DNA from 3 places in the Pseudoalteromonas galatheae genome. Region 2 is predicted to be linked to each of the others. Evidence: predicted binding sites of a transcription regulator. Region 2 holds the regulator's gene; each other region holds the start of a gene.
The links. Region 2 encodes MetJ, which represses methionine synthesis genes. Its sites were predicted from a motif close to TAGACGTCTAGACGTCTA; they were not measured.
Positions count from the first base shown of each region.

Region 1 (5,811 bases), 2.9 Mb from region 2:
AGGCTTAGTTTGGAACATACCACGAGGGAAGTATTCAATATAAGCGTAGTCACCATAGTTCATACCACGAACCTGACGGATACGCTGGTACAAGTGGCTATTTGAACTGCGGTGCTCACCAAAGTATGAACGCACTAACCAAAGCGCAGCCCAGTCTTTGCTGCTACGAACTGTGTCGATTGGAAAACCAAAAGAGACCGCTGTTGATTTTGCATTCTTTTCTACGATGGTTGCATGATGACCTGATAACTTAGGGGCATCAGGCACTTGTAAACGCGCTTCTTCGCCTTTAGGTAAAGCCGCAAGGTCGTTAAACATCGCTTCTTTTAGCTGTTTATCGAGTGCACCTGTGATACCCACGTTGAGTTTAGCTTGAGTAAACTGCTGAGCGTAAAAAGCCTTAACGTCATCTAGAGTAATTGCTTCCAAGTCTGATAAATCACCAAAGTTATAGCTTTCGTATGGATGGCCTTTGTACAGCTCGTGATAAAGCACTTCTTTACCTAGCTCTTCATCATTTGACGCTTTCAAACCAGCCTTGATGCCATCAATTAGCTCTTTTTTCAGACGTTTAAAATCATCTTCTCTGAACCCTGGGCTCAAGAGCTGCTGGCTCACAATGCCATACCATTGATCAGCATTGTCTTTGTGAATACGACCACGTAAAGAAATCATTTCTTTATCGATTTGATAACCAAAGCTACCAGCGATCGGGTACAGCGCCTTTTGAATTTCTTTGTATGATTGCGACTCACTTCCGCCCTTGGCAATCATAGCCGCAGTAAGCGCAGCAAGACCTTTTTTACCCTCAGGATCTGCGGCAGCACCTGTGTAAAAAAGAAAATTCACATCTACCAGCGGTGAATTATTGGTCTTGTCTAACACGTTGAAATGGCGCGTAACTGGCTTGTCCATTTTTGCGACTAATTTATCTAAGTTAACTTCCTTATCAAAACCAGAAACAGACTCAAGTGCAGACATAGTCACCGTGGTGCGGCTGCTGTCCACAAAGTATTTATTGGCAATATCACGAATATCTTTTGCAGTGACTTTATCAGCACTTGCATATAGCTCATTTATCACTTCAGGGTCACGCTCAAAGTGCATGTAGCGCGCGAGTGTCGAAGCAATAGATTGTGATGAGTCAAGGCCGTTAATAAAGCTGTACTTTAGGTTTGATTTAAGTGCAGCAAGTTTGTTTTCATCTACCAGCTCGGTACGTGCTTTTGCGTAAGTGTTATTGATTGCATCACGCACGGTTGCCAAATCCTTTTCGTCTTCTACTTTAACGAAAACATGCAGAAGACCAGGGTCTTTGGTTTCAGGATTATAAGTAAACATTTGGCTTGCAAGCTGTTTGTCTACCACAAGCTCTTGATACAGCGCTGAGTTTTCAGAGAAATATAGCTGCGAGATGAGATCGAGTGCCGCACGGTCTTTTTTCTTCGGCTCCCATGCAGCGCCTTTATACGAAACTAGCAACCAGTGGCCCGGTAAGCCATCATATTTTTCGTGAACATAACGCGCTTTTTCTTGCTTTGGCTCAACAGGAATATCAGCTTGGTAGTCACCCTTTTTCCAATTACCCCAATGCTTTTTCACCATAGCCATGGTTTCTTTTGGATCTACGTCACCCACAATGACAAGCGATACGTATTCTGGCTTGTAAAAACGCTCAAAGAAGGTTTTACCATAGGCCATTTGATCTGGCATTGCTTCGATGTCTTCAAAAAAGCCCATTGTCGTGTGTTTATAGGTATGTTTGTCAAATGCTTCTTTTCTTACCGCAGAAAGTAGCTTTCGAATTGGACTGGCGTTATTTTTAAGGTATTCACCTTTCACGGTTAATGCTTCGGTGCGGAACTGCTCTTCACTGTAAGTTAGGTTTTGAAAGATATCCGCTTCGATTTCTAATACTTTATCTAAATGCTGCTTTGAGAAATTTAAATGGTAGTTCGTGTAATCATTGGTGGTGTAGGCACGATTATCAACACCTGAATTTTTCAAAATGTCCGAATAAACGTCTTGTGGATACTTTTCTGAGCCTTTGAACATCATATGCTCAAAGAAGTGAGCAAAGCCGGTTTTACCCGCTTCTACTTCATTACGCGAACCAACAGAAACCGGAATTTGTAGCGATACCACATCAGGATAGTTAGTTTTAACTACCATGACGCGAAGGCCGTTTTCTAGCTCTTCCAAAACATAATCTTGGGCGAATACTTTATTGGATTGGGCAGCTTGAGTACTTACAGCTGACTGTTGAGCTTGGTCTGAATTCGTCGCTGCACAGCCACTAAGCGCTAAGCTTACGGCAAAGCTGGTTGCTAGTAATTTGAATTTCATGAATTTGGTCCTAATCATATTTTTTATTCTAAGTAAGTCGTGTTCACTTACGTTAGTAAACCTCCTGATTATGCCCCAAAGCCATACTAATTCGCTAATTTCCAAGGTGATTTACCATCCTAATGTGTAAACAAATATGAAATTTTGATTAGAGTGCTTGAGATAAATTCATAATTATTGAAATTCTTTCATTAAAAAATCTATCTAGACGTCTAAATGGCTGCTATATTAATAAAGAGATACAGAAATGCTTTTGTGGAATGAGGATTATGGCTTTAACGCTTCAAGAGAAAATCATTGACCCTAACCAAGGGGTATATTTAATTGGTACCACACCACCTAAGATTGGCACTGACCCAGAGCAGTTAAAATCAATTGCCGCTAAGCTTTTGGGTCGTTTACATGAGATTGAATACGACGGCGTGATCATCTATGACATTCAAGATGAAAGCAGCCGTACTCAAGTACCACGTCCATTTCCTTTTAAGCACACCGTTGATCCGTGTGAATATAGCCAGTTGATCCGCGAATTATCACACCTTGATGTAATTACGTATAAAAGTGTGGCACAGCGCGATAGTGAAGCTTTTGGCAATTGGTTAAGCAGCACCAAACAGCAATATGGGTTAAACAATCTAGTATTAGTGGGCAGTCCGTCTTCACAAGGCGATATTAAGTTACCGCTTTCTGAAGCCTATGATGTATTGAAGCATCACCAAGATGACTTTTTCTTGGGTGGTGTAACCATCGCAGAACGTCACGCCAGTAAGCGCAATGAACACGAAAGATTAATTGATAAAACAGAGCAAGGCTGCCAGTTCTTTGTATCACAAGCGGTGTATGACGCTCAGGCAACCATAGATCTAATCACAAGTTATGCCCGCACTTGTAAACAGCAAGGGCAAACACCAAAACGCATTATTCTTACCTTTACTCCATGTGGTGGAGAAAAGACCTTGCAGTTTATGGAGTGGCTGGGGATCTCAGTACCTGAAGCAACCAAATGGCGCATGTTAGATTCGGAAAACACACTAAGTGAGTCAATTCGTATTTGTAGAGAGAATCTAGATCAAATCTTAAAAAGCTGCTCACATCTAGATATTTCGCTGGGCTTAAATATTGAGAGCTTAACAAACCGCAAAGAAGAAATTGACGCGTCGATAAACCTTTATAGACTATTAAAAGCGACCATGGAATTATGCCTTGCGGAAAAGCAAATTGCTTAATGCAGTCTAAGCCAGCTCCATCAAGCTGGCTTTTCTGTTAACCTTGCTGACTTATCCAAAGCCCAGATTAACTTAGGCTCAAGAAAGCGATTAGCCCTACCCCAAGTAACAAGCGGTAAATGACAAATGGCATCATGCCCATGCGCTCTATGATTTTCAGGAAAAAGAAGATGCAGGCATAAGCTGAGATAAACGACAGTGCCGCACCACTTAATAGCGCATTCCAATCAACCACTTCATCGCCTGTAGCAAGCTCAAAACTGTAATACAGTCCCATCATTGAAATGACCGGAATAGACATTAAAAACGAAAAGCGCGCCGCGCTTTTCTTATCAAGCCCGAGTAATAAACCTGCGGTGATGGTAATACCTGAACGCGATGTGCCGGGAATAACAGCGGTAATTTGCGCAAGTCCCAATATCAGCGCGCTTTTCCAGTTTAAGGCAAATTCGTCTTTGATTTGTTTCGCTTTCACGTCGGCATACCAAAGCAGTAAACCAAATACTATCGTCGATGTTGCAATCACCCATGCACTACGTAAATAAACTTCTACGATGTCTTTAAGTAGTGGGGCTAAGATCACGAATGGAATGGTGGCAACCACAATACACCAAGTCAGCCGGCTTTCTTTCGAATGCGTACCTGAGAACGACTTGAACCATCCTGCCAGTAGGCTGACAATGTCTTGTCGAAAATAAATAACAACAGCCAACAAAGTCCCAACATGAACAGCAACATCAAAGGCAAGACCCTGATCTTGCCAACCTAGTACCTGAGAAGGTAGCAGTAAGTGGGCAGAACTCGAAATAGGTAAAAATTCAGTGAGACCTTGAATAATTGCAAGGACGACAATCTCAATAAAGCTCATTGCTTGGGAAACTCCACTTTCCATAATTTTTGAGTTGGGTTGTGATACTCCTGCCATAACTGAGCAATGGTTTTACCCTCAACAGGATGGATAAAATCAGGAGCTAGTTCAGCTAATGGCTGAAGCACGAAGGCATTTTTGGTTATTTCATCCCGAGGCAACTGAGCGGGTGATGAACAAATAAGGTGGTCATAAAAGAGAATATCGAGATCTAATGTGCGTGGACTAAACTTCTTTTCACTACAGCGACGACCATGATCGTATTCTATCGACTTGAGCAGTTTATACACTTCATCTAAAGACAGCGGTGTTTGTGCCGCAAAGACCGAGTTATAGAAGTTATTTCCTGCAAACCCGACGGCTTCACTCTCAAAAACACTTGAATGTTGAAAATCGGGAAAGTGTTCTATCAATACGCTCAAGCCACTCAGCAAGTTTTTTTCTTTTTCTATATTTGAGCCGAGGCTGATAAAAATTTGTGCCATGATAATTCTACTTCTTACGCACAATTTCTACACCAACCGTTTGTGCTTGTGGCACGGCAGCAGGTTTACTCACTTTTATAAGCACTTGTTGTACATTAAATTCATTTAGGATCATTGCAGCAAGTTGTTCAACTAAGGTTTCTAATAGCTCAACTGGTTTTGCTTGGGTATGCGCAATAATACGCTCACTCACTTTGGCATAATCAACCGCCAAATTAATATCATCATGACGAGCAGCAGCGCTAATATCGGTCAACATCTCAACATCAAAGTAAAGGCTTTGTTTACTTTCTTTTTCAAAGTCGTACACTCCTATTATGGCTTCGACGTGTAGCTGTGAGATATAGACTTTATCCATGTAAACTCCAAACATGTTTATCGCTGTAATTCACCCGCATTTTCTAATCGCAACTCGCGATCTGTGCAGGACTTAAGACCGCCGATCATAGCCCAAAACAACGCAATAAAAAATAAGGAAGACAGTGTTAATCAGTTTAATGTGCGTATGTGCTTATTTATTGGGATCGATTTCCTCAGCGATTCTGGTGTGTCGGTTATTCAACCTACCAGATCCACGCTTTAATGGTTCTAATAATCCGGGCGCAACCAATGTATTAAGGTTGGGAGGAAAGATCCCAGCTGCGCTGGTGCTCGTCTTCGATATTCTAAAGGGAACCATCCCAGTGTGGGGAGCCTACTTTCTGAAAATAGAGCCTGTATGGCTAGGTGCAATAGCCGTAAGCGCATGCCTTGGTCACATTTATCCTATTTTCTTCCACTTTAACGGTGGTAAAGCAGTAGCAACAGCATTCGGCGCGCTATTACCCATCGGCTTGTCATTGGGTGGGTTATTGATCAGTACTTGGCTCGTGGTGCTAGCGCTAAC
Region 1 is NZ_PNCO02000001.1:2,940,308-2,946,118, forward strand. Features, by position in the region: gene CWC29_RS12965 (M16 family metallopeptidase) at 1-2,346, opposite strand, end outside; gene CWC29_RS12970 (methylenetetrahydrofolate reductase) at 2,616-3,572, shown strand; gene CWC29_RS12975 (undecaprenyl-diphosphate phosphatase) at 3,640-4,440, opposite strand; gene folK (2-amino-4-hydroxy-6-hydroxymethyldihydropteridine diphosphokinase) at 4,437-4,925, opposite strand; gene folB (dihydroneopterin aldolase) at 4,933-5,283, opposite strand; gene plsY (glycerol-3-phosphate 1-O-acyltransferase PlsY) at 5,408-5,811, shown strand, end outside.
Region 1: the regulator MetJ is predicted to act here: its motif matches at 2,552-2,569, upstream of CWC29_RS12970 (methylenetetrahydrofolate reductase).

Region 2 (5,811 bases):
ATGCAGTACCGGATTGCCTAATCGAGCGAGTAATTCAGCTTGGCCACGACATACTTTAGTGTATTTTATGGCATTAGCGACTTTACGTGGATCTGTGCTGAACACACCAGTTGTATCCGTCCAAATTGATACTTGAGCGGCATCAAGGTAACTTGCCAACAAAGTCGCGCTATAGTCACTGCCATTTCGGCCTAAAGTCACCGTTTCACCTTGTGCATTTACGGCAATAAAGCCGGTAACGATATAGATAGCTTGGTCATCAATAGCGCGATAGCACGCTTCTTTGTTGTGGGCGTGGAGTAACACTCCCTCTTGTTGTACAAATAACGTACGAGCGTCGATAGCTTTGGCTTCAACACCTTGAGAGCTTAGGTAGTTTGCTAATATACGAGCCGACCATAGCTCTCCATGTGCAAGCAAGCTGGCGTAGTGAAGCTGTTGTTCTTCTCGCCCTAAAGCGATTGCTTGCAGCTCATTGACAAGCTGTTTGAGTAACACACTGTGTTGTTCACCTACAAACAAGGCATCAATTAATTCACGTTGATGATTTTCAACTTGTAATAAAACATCGTTGAATGCACGAACATCTTGCTGCTCAAAGCTTTGCCATAATTTCACTAGGGTATTCGTTGTTTTTCCTGCAGCAGAAACCACAACACTGTCACCTAGCTGACATTGCTCTAACACTATCTTGGCAACCGCCTGATAACGCTCTGGCGAGCTTAAACTCGAACCACCAAACTTATGTACTACTTTTGCCATTTACTCACCACAACGCTACTGTATGCGCAGGCGTTAATTTGAATGACTTAGCATCATCACTCGCCTGACTTTCATCAATACATGCAAATCCTGATTCCAGATCTGCAATGAGATCCTGTGCATCTTCAATGCCCACAGAAATACGAATTAACGTGTCTCCCACTCCCGCTTCTAAACGTGCTTGCGGATCCATACCTGCGTGTGTCATCGTCGCTGGATGGCAAATAAGACTCTCAACCCCACCTAAAGATTCTGCCAATGAAAAGTGCGTTAGAGACGTTAAAAACTTCGCTGATGTTTGCAGATCGCCTTTGATATCAAAGCTCACCATGCCACCAAAGCCGAGCTGTTGTTTTTTCGCAAGTTCGTGTTGAGGATGCGACTCAAGGCCAGGGTAATAAACTTGGCTAACATACGGCGACTTTTCTAAATACTCCGCAATAAGCTGAGCATTTTCTTGATGCTGGCGTAAACGCACGTTTAAAGTGCGCAGTCCACGTAGGGTAAGGTAACTATCAAAAGGCGCGCCGGTAATACCGATATTATTCGCCCACCAAGCTAACTCATCACCCAACTCCTGTGTACGCGCGATCACCGCGCCCCCCACGACATCAGAATGACCATTGATATATTTAGTGGTTGAATGCACGACAACATCCACGCCAAAAGCAATAGGGTTTTGTAGTGCAGGAGACAAGAAGGTGTTGTCAGCGGCAACCAAAGCCCCTACGGAACGCGCTGCGTTTACGACAGCTTCTATATCCGTGAGCCTTAATATTGGGTTACTTGGTGTTTCAATCCAAACTAATTTAGGTTTGATCTGCTGCAGCTGTGCAAGACTTTCTGATTGCGTAAGATCCAAGACGGCTAATTTGAGCAATCCACGCTTTGCAAGCGATGTAAACAAGCGATAGCTACCACCATAACAGTCATGTGGAATAACCAGCGTATCGTCATGGTTAAGCAGTTGCGTTACTAGGTGAACGGCAGCCATGCCAGTCGCGGTAATAATGCCACGAGCACCGCCTTCAAGTTCGGTAAGTGCCTGTGCCAGCACATCACGATTAAAGTTACCACTGCGGCCATAATCGTAGTCGCGTTTGGTATCAAAATCGGCAAAAGAATAGGTGGTAGAAAGGTAAAGCGGTGGCACTACTGCCCCATGTGCTTTATCAGCTTCTATACCGTGACGCACTGCAACCGTCGATTTGTTAACTTGACTCATAAGGTCACCTAGATAGTTGGATGTTTAGACGTCTAAAAGGTTAGAGCAACAGAAACTAGAAGTCAAAACATTTATACCGCTAAATGGCTAAATAACTAGTATTTGACTATCTTTTTTAAACCGATAAAATTTCGCCACTCTAGGCGTTGCTAATACGACTGAGTTATTGAAAACTATGGCAGAGATTCTTCTATCTCGCTATGGCGGATTAGTTTATTCATCTATTTGAGTTTGGGATTTATCTTTCGTTTGTAAGGTTATTCCTATATTCATGCGGTTGGTGAATAATGTAGACCAGAACCCAGTCATATTGGCATTGATGTAACTGAGGCAAGTACACAATTATGGCAAAATGGAACGGTGAGTATATTCACCCATATGCAGAACACGGTAAGAAAGCAGAGCAAGTAAAAAAGATCACGGTGAGCATACCTCTGAATGTACTCAAAGTGCTAACTGATGAGCGTACACGTCGCCAAGTGAATAACTTACGTCATGCCACGAACAGTGAGCTTTTATGTGAGGCGTTTCTACATGCCTTCACAGGTCAGCCACTGCCGAGCGATGAAGACTTGAGAAAAGATAATCCAGAGCGTATTCCGTTAGAGGTAAGACAAATAATGGAAGAACGTGGCTTGGAGATCCCAGAAATAAACGAAGAGTGATAAAAACTCTCTCGCGCTGGGATACAGACACAAAAAAAGCCTCGACCGAGGCTTTTTTCATTTGGATAATACCATTGGTATTATTCCATATATCCAGCTGGCATGTCGATTTGTGCTACGCCTGATTCAATTGCAGCTGCCGCTACCGCTTTTGCAATACGAGGTAACAAACGCGGGTCCATTGGTTTTGGAATAATATACTCAGAACCAAACTCAAGGCTATCCACGTCAGCCGCTTTTAACACTTCAGCAGGCACAGGCTCTTTAGCAATCGTTCTAATTGCTTCAACCGCTGCAATCTTCATCTCGTCATTGATAGCAGTTGCACGTACATCAAGCGCACCACGGAAGATAAACGGGAAACACAGCACGTTATTTACTTGGTTTGGATAGTCCGAGCGACCAGTCGCCATGATCAAATCATTACGTGCACCGTGTGCAACTTCAGGGCTGATCTCTGGATCTGGGTTAGAACAAGCAAATACCACAGGCTTGTCAGCCATTAACTTTAGATCTTCAGCAGAAAGTAAATCTGGGCCAGAAACACCAACAAATACGTCCGCATCTGCAATCACGTCTTGTAAGGTACGCTTATCCGTGTTGTTTGCAAACAACTCTTTGTATTCATTTAGGTCATCACGGCGAGTATGGATCACGCCTTTTCTGTCCAGCATATAGATGTGCTCACGTTGAGCGCCGCACTTGATCAATAATTCCATACAAGCAATAGCGGCTGCACCCGCGCCAAGACACACAATAATCGCATCGTGAATATCTTTACCTTGGATTTCCAACGCATTCAGCATACCCGCAGCGGTTACAATTGCAGTCCCGTGCTGATCATCATGGAATACAGGAACGTCACAACGCTCGATTAGCGCGCGCTCAATCTCAAAGCACTCTGGCGCTTTAATATCTTCAAGGTTAATACCGCCAAACGTGTCTGCGATATTTGCCACCGTATTGATGAAGTCTTCGGTGGTATTGTGCTTAACTTCAATATCGATTGAATCAAGGCCCGCAAAACGCTTAAATAATAGCGCCTTACCTTCCATGACAGGCTTTGACGCCAAAGGACCTAAGTTACCCAAGCCAAGAATCGCCGTACCATTACTGATCACCGCAACCATATTTCCTTTACCCGTGTAACGGTATGCATTCGCCGGATCAGCCGCGATTTCACGTACTGGCTCTGCAACACCAGGGCTGTATGCAAGTGCTAAGTCTTTTACGGTCTCGGCAGGTTTAGTAAGTTCAACACTGATTTTACCTGGAACGGGCTTCTCGTGATAATCTAGAGCTTGTTGACGAAAATCTGTCATGGCGCGATATTTTCCTACGAAGTTAATGTGAGAGTGTGGTAAACGTTCGCATTCTGAATGTTGGCAACCTATCAGGCAGGTTAGAGCAACACACAGTGCGATTAACTATATGAGCGACGACATTCAACCACTCAACAAGCCTATGTGCTTTGCTGTCGTGGTATGTCAATAGGACATATAGTTAATCGACCGTATTCACACAATACCGAGTTTTGCTCATTATTCAAGTAAAATCAGGTCTATCCACTAGCACGGTATTTTCTATACTTTTCCGAGAAGATAAGCTCAATTTTAAGAAATATTTCACAAATAAAATGGCTAAAACTTAAAAAATAAAACCCTAAAACGAACTCGAAATGTAGAAAATTAGCACAAATGTACACCAATTATAAAAACTATAAGAAAATAACAACTTAATTAATTTTAACGTCAAGATACCTACTTTTAATCGCAATATAGTGACTTTATTTTATATGGGGTGCTCATACCTGATACTATTTACTATATGAGCTTTGATTATTTTCACAACTTAAGTTCGTAAATGTTCAGTATTTATCTACTAAATAGAGTTTTTACTCTACTCAAGAGATCAGTAAAGTTTTGCTGCCAAACTGGCAAGTTTTTTATTTTAGAAGAATAAAAGGCACAATGAGACGGGAAGACTGACAATCTGTCTGTTGACGCAGAATAGGATGTATAAATCGGGAAAGTATTTTCAAACAGGCACAAAAAAAGCACCCTAAGGTGCTTCTTTCGACTAGACCAACAAGATTACTTCTTGCTGCTAAGTGCACCGAAACGCTTGTTAAAGCGATCTACTCGGCCACCTGTGTCAAGGATCTTCTGCTTACCAGTGTAGAACGGGTGACATGCAGAACATACGTCTAGGTGAATATCTTTACATAGCGTTGAACGAGTTTCGAACTTGTTACCGCAAGAGCACGATGCAGTGATCGTCTCGTAATTAGGGTGAATACCTTCTTTCATAGCAACCTCTAGTTAAGGCCGTATCGCTCTCCAAACCCGAAGTCTGGCACCATACGTAGTTATACAAAAATGTGGACGCGTATTTTAGTGCCTAACTGAACAATCTACAAGCAATATTTCAGAGTTTTTTATCACCGCCTCTGAGTACGTTTTCAATTCGTACCACCTTAGGTATATACTTCGTCACTGCGCTCACTTTATGGAATTGTAATACATGCTCATTCTTGAAGTAGCTTTAAAGCTGCCACTGCACCGAACATTCGACTATTTGCTAGCACCAACCATGCAAGTTGAAGCAGGAATGAGAGTCACCGTCAATTTCGCCAACCGTCGCTGCACTGCAATTGCGCTTGTAAAAAAAGACGACACTGATGTACCAAAAGAAAAACTCAAGCAAATTATTGAGGTGTTGGACGAGCACCCTGTCTTTAATCAAGCACAACTTAGCTTTTTACACTTTGTCTCCCAGTATTACTGTCATCCAATTGGCGATACCTTATTCACAGCACTACCGGCAGTACTCAGAGATGGTGGAAGCCCAGACAAAACTCAGATCCCTATCGTCAGATTAACGGAAAAAGGGCAGAAACTACCAACACTGCGAGCCAAAAAGCAACAAGCACTGCTTTCTCAATTATATGAAGGTGGTGCAATAAAGTTAAGTGAACTCAAAGCGCTCGGATTTGCTAGCCAAACAATTAAAGCATTGGAAGAAAAAGCGCTTATCTCACAATCTATTGAGCATGATAGTGATTGGTCGCAAAACGAATTACAGCTAGGCGAAAAGCCACGCCTAAACGACCAGCAAGCGACTATTTGTAGCGCCGTTAATGCACAAGTCGGTTACCGT
Region 2 is NZ_PNCO02000001.1:22,857-28,667, reverse strand. Features, by position in the region: gene metL (bifunctional aspartate kinase/homoserine dehydrogenase II) at 1-762, opposite strand, end outside; gene metB (cystathionine gamma-synthase) at 767-1,987, opposite strand; gene metJ (met regulon transcriptional regulator MetJ) at 2,332-2,652, shown strand; gene CWC29_RS00110 (malic enzyme-like NAD(P)-binding protein) at 2,733-3,974, opposite strand; gene rpmE (50S ribosomal protein L31) at 4,746-4,961, opposite strand; gene priA (primosomal protein N') at 5,176-5,811, shown strand, end outside.

Region 3 (5,811 bases), 930 kb from region 2:
ATGTCCAAAGCGGCAAACGATTCTGCTAGGTAAAATGACATTAACTGCTGGGACCTTTAAATATTTACACAGTGAAGGAAGTAACGTTTGTACCAGTCCTAAGCAAAGTATTTCTGGTCGCATTACACCACAACTAGATTGTGGTCAGTTTGATGACTGGCGACTTGCGTATGATATGGGTAATAAAATGTGTCAATCTCTACACCAAAATATGAAAGGCTTTAGTAATAGCTTAAAACCTGATGTGACAGTGTATCCACGCTTTGAAGGGCCTTTTGAATTCAAAGGAGACCGTCATCACCAAGAATATGAGGCCGGTATGGGCGTGACTTTAGCGTGCTATTTATGTGAGACTGCGACGGTTAACTAGGGCTTGTTAATACCAAAAGGGGCGAAAGCCCCTTTGTTGTAGACATCAAGTAGCGTTGGAGCACGCTAAGATTTGCTCCAGTTGTGCAACTTTTTCACAAAGAGGCGCGGTATTGAAATTAGCGTCTTGGCATTGAGTGAGTACATATTGTGCCGTGGTAATAATATTTCGAATACGCGGCTTTTTGGGCAGCGTTTTGATATTAAGATAGCGTTCAAGAGTACGTACTCGTAAGCGACCATCATCGATATTCACTTTCCATACTTTGCTTTCTTCAGCTAATTCGACACGGGTTTTGCCACTACTTTGCTCCCAAAGCGCCAAAGTAAGTGTCATTACCTCAACCATTAATTGTCTTGCGGCCTGTTCGTCAATGCTCGTATGTTTACTGTGCACTCCATGGGTACTGGTACGGGTGGTATAGTGAATAGCGCAGTAAGTAACCAGCACTCCTGTTAAAAATGCGACAAGCCCAATGAATATATGAGACAGAATACTTGTCTCTGTTTGGCGCTCAGGCGCGGCCAAGACGTTAGCGCTCTGAAGGCGAAATTGATAAAGGTTTTCACTTTGTACACGACTACTTTTAAGCATGTCATTATAACGCTGTGCAGTCTCGACCGCTTCTTTATAAGTGTGTGTTTGTAGTTGGGACTGCAATAAGGCAATGTAAAATAACTCGGTAAGCTGACTATTTTGCTGATTATGTGCTTCAAGCCCCTGTTTAAGTAACGTTTGTGCAGTTAGGTTATCACCCTCAAGCTGCTTGAGTTTGGCTTCAATAAGCAGAGCTCGCTGATCAACTTTACCGTGTTGAATTAGTTGCCGAGTGCGTTTGAATGAAGCGAGTTGCTGTTGTGCCTGAGTGATATGATTTTGAGCAATGGCAATTTCGGCCAATAATAAATAGGCTCGAGACAATTGAGTATAGGCACCACTTTGTGTTAACGGTTGAAGTAAATCTTCAATGATTTCAATTGCTTTGTTGTAGTCGCGCTTTTTGTAAAATACTTCCGCGATGCTTAGCAAGGTGTGGTTCGCTTTAGTTTGGTCGCCGGCTTGCTGGTGGAGTGCATGGGCTTGACGAAACGAGAGAATGGCATCATCCAACTGATTAATATCCCTCGACACATTCCCTAAATTATTAAGTGTGATCGCTTGTCTCTCCAGGTCATTTGTTGCTTTCGCTATTTGGTAGCTTTCTAAAAATAAAGTAAGGGCGGTATCTAGATCTCCGAGTGCCTGATAAGCATTAGCTAAATCGTTTGCCGATTTACCCAGGAGTTCGTTTTGTTGCAACTTAGCCGCAAGCGTTTGCGCTTCGTGGAAGCTCTCCAGCGCTTGAATATAATTGCGCTGGCGGTAACGATTAATACCACTTTGTCTTAACACCTGAAAGCGCTGAAGTGTGGTTAACTTCCATGCCATCAACTCATCCAGTATTTGATTGCTGAGCTTTATGTCACCCGCTCGACGATACAAGCTCACAAGCTCAAGATGTGCATCAAAAGCTTGAGCACCGTTGGGTTCAAGGGTTTCAAGATGTTGCTTACAAGACAAAATTTGGCCTGTGAGGTTGGCATTATTGGCACTTGGGCATTCTGAACCCTGCGCCGGTAACACAACGAGCAGTAAAGCTAAAAGCAAAGCAAGCAAAGGCATAGATATTAGTCTAGATACATTGTTTTTACATATTAATATAGTGGTAACAAAAAGTCGTGTCTGCCTTTAATAAATCTCAGGTTGACTATTTTTTGTATTTTGTTGCTGTCTAGCTGCTGTTGTTTAACCTTGCCAGTACGACCAAGTCTCGACTTGTTAATATTGTTAGTTTAATGTGTTTTTGGTATGGTCTTGTTGCTAATTAAGGCCCAGCAGAAGAAGCTGGAAATCAATCCATAAGGAAATAAAAATGAAGTTAAATACGATGTGGCTAAAGTCTCTTAGCGTCGGTGTTACGTTATTTTCACCATTAGTGAGTGCCGCTCCTCAGCTTAATAAAGCCATATTTGAGTACAATGCTGGACTAAACATTCAAGAGGAATTTAATATCTTTGCCGATGGCAACGTGGCTGATCCTAATTATCCAAATAGTGAGCTACGTATTCAATTGGATAGTAGCAAAAGTTACGATCAAATTGGCTTTTATGACAAAGTTTACACTACATACGGTCAAGCGGTTGCATACAACACATTAGACAGACGTTGGGTTAAATTTAAGGGTAAGGTGCTTTATTTTTCAGGCGAAGACAACGGTAACCAAAAGATAGATACGATTTCTTTTCGCATTGTTAATCCTGCTGGAGAAACATCGGAGTGGGGAGAGATCAGAGTTAGCTTAGACCAAGCGTTTGGTGGTAATTACGATGTGTATCCGAGTGATGACTTGGCACAAACCTTTGCAGGCCAGTCTGTTGATGTATACGTTAAAGATAACGATAGTGGCGTACCCTATTACTATGGTGTTGAGATTTTTAGCTCACCAGCTAACGGTACAGTATCTGTTAACAGTGACTACTCCATTACCTATACACCTAAAGCTGGGTTCGTTGGTCAGGATTCGTTCCAATATCGCATTAAGGGTAATAACCTTTATGATATTATAAGCGCGCCAGCGACAGTTTCTATTTCGGTAGCAAATTAACCCCAAACTCAGGACAATATGCACACATATTAAGTGTGCATATTGGCTATCCCTTTAGCAATAAAAATACCCCAGCCAAAGCAATTAGACCCCCAAACACCATAGACTTAGTAATCGCTTCTCTGCGCAGTAGTCCAATCGTCATCACCATGAGTGGTGCCGTTGCAAAGATGGTTTGTGCGATTGCGGGATCAGTATGATTAACGGAAATCAACTGTAGCCAAAGCCCAATAAAAGTGCCAAAAAACACTGCAACGAATAACCAGTTTTTACCGTCGATTTGTTTAAGCGTGAGTGCTTTAAACAGGCATTGTGATTTCAAATAAACAACAATAAAGGCCACAAATAAGGTGCCGGATCCCAAGCGGATAAGTGCCGCCCACAAACTACTAATGCTTTCGTTATTTAGCGCACCTTTGGACAGTACCATACCCGCAGCTTGGCAAGTGGCAGCCGTGAGTGCAAAGCAGACTCCCAAAAGATAATGTTTTTTGTCTAATACTGGCTGGCTTCTACTTGGCTTAATCGCCAGCATCACACCAACAGTCGTCACTGCAATGCCGAGCCAAGCGGATGCGCTGAGATAAACACCAAGAAGTACAATGTTTAAGATCCCCGCGATAGCAGGTGCAAGACTTTCAATTACCAAAGTGCGAGCAGGGCCTATATTTCTAAGCGCGGCAAAGTAGGCGCTGTCACCAATCGCTATGCCCAGTACCCCACTGGCTATCAGCCAGCCCCAGCTCGAGAGTAAGGTCGGGTACATAGCATCACCTGCGATGAACAAACAGAAGATCATCAAAGCAGAAGCGATGACGCCTTTGCTGACGTTCAACTCAAATGGACTAAGGTGATGGCTAAATCGTTTATACAGTATAGTTGAGCCAGCCCATACCCCAGCCGCCCCAATCGCTGCCGCTTCGCCAATACCAATCATAAATATCAAGTTTCTTGTGTTTATTTATTTGATGGCAAGTATACATAAATTGAAATAATCAGTGAGAGATGAAGCATCAAATTATTATTACTAATGTTTAGACGTCCATACATCTAGAGGTTGAAATTTTCCAGTTTTTGTCCATAATAATGCCATTCGATTAGTCTGGAGCAGCACATGCCAATCACCGTCACCGACGAACTCCCAGCCATTGCCCAATTGCGTCATGAAAATGTGTTCGTGATGCCACAAAGTCGTGCATCAACGCAAGAGATCCGCCCAATGCGGCTCGCGATATTAAACTTGATGCCGAATAAGGTGGAGACTGAGGTGCAATTTATCCGATTACTGGCAAATACCCCTTTGCAGGTGAATGTTGATTTGTTGCGACTGGACACCCACCGCAGCTCTGAAAACTCAGAGCAGCATCTAGATATGTTTTACCGCTATTTTTCGGATGTGAAAGAGCAAAACTATGATGCTTTGATCGTCACCGGTGCGCCGCTGGCGCATCTTGAATATGACGATGTGGTGTATTGGCAGGAATTACAGGCGTTTTTTGATTGGGCTGAGCACCATGTTACTTCAACCCTGTTTTCCTGTTGGGCCGCACATGCCGGTTTGTATCACCATTATGGGTTAAAGCGAGTACTCAAAAATGACAAACTGTGCGGCGTATTTAAGCATCACTGTTATTTTGACCACGGGGCGCTCACTCGTGGTTTTGATGATGAGTTTTTGGTGCCACACTCACGCTACGGCCACATCGACATCGATAAAATTAATGCGTGTAAAGATCTCGTGGTATTAGCTGGCTCTGAAAAAGTGGGCGCTTACTTAATTAAAAATCACTCAGGTAGCCAAGTCTATATTACCGGTCATCCTGAATACGACGCCGATACGCTACAAAAAGAATACCTTCGCGATTGTGAAAAAATGGCCAACGCACCGCAGCCTGAAAACTATTTTCCTGAGAATGACGCCAGCAAACGTCCATCTAAGACATGGCAAAGCCATGCATTCTTGTTATTCTCAAATTGGTTAAACTACTATGTTTACCAAACCACACCTTATGATATTAACTTAGTTAGCCAAGATGTAAGGACTAACAATTATGCCGAATAATGTAGCCGTAAACGGTGAGCAAATAGCAGAGCAGCTTAAGCAAGCAATGCAGCAACGTATTCTGATCTTAGATGGTGCAATGGGAACCATGATCCAAAAGCACAAATTAGAAGAACAAGACTATCGCGGTGAGCGCTTCAAAGATTGGCATGTCCTTATCAAAGGCAACAACGATCTGTTAAGTTTGACGCAGCCTGAGATAATCAAACAGATCCATCGCGATTATCTAGCTGCTGGCGCGGATATCATTGAAACCAATACTTTTAATGCCACCACTATTTCAATGGAAGATTATGATATGGCAAGCCTGAGTCGAGAGATTAATCTCGAATCGGCGAAGCTCGCACGTGCGGTGTGCGACGAATTTACCGCCCAAGACCCCGGCAAGCCTCGCTATGTGGCAGGTGTACTTGGTCCAACGTCAAAAACCTGTTCGATTTCTCCTGATGTAAACGACCCTGGTTTTCGCAATATCACTTTCGACAAGTTGGTTGCAGCTTATGTCGAGTCAACGCTTGCCCTTATTGAAGGTGGTGCGCACCTTATTTTGATTGAGACTATTTTTGATACCCTGAATGCCAAAGCCGCGTCTTATGGTGTGGAGGAAGCTTTTGAGCAAGCTGGGGTGAGATTACCTGTGATGATCTCAGGTACTATAACCGACGCGTCAGGGCGTACGCTGTCAGGGCAAACCACAGAGGCGTTTTATAACTCTATTCGCCATATTAAGCCAAT
Region 3 is NZ_PNCO02000001.1:949,646-955,456, forward strand. Features, by position in the region: gene CWC29_RS04165 (hypothetical protein) at 1-370, shown strand, start outside; gene CWC29_RS04170 (tetratricopeptide repeat protein) at 416-2,032, opposite strand; gene CWC29_RS04175 (Ig-like domain-containing protein) at 2,283-3,014, shown strand; gene CWC29_RS04180 (DMT family transporter) at 3,061-3,951, opposite strand; gene CWC29_RS04185 (homoserine O-succinyltransferase) at 4,129-5,076, shown strand; gene CWC29_RS04190 (homocysteine S-methyltransferase family protein) at 5,066-5,811, shown strand, end outside.
Region 3: the regulator MetJ is predicted to act here: its motif matches at 4,050-4,067, upstream of CWC29_RS04185 (homoserine O-succinyltransferase).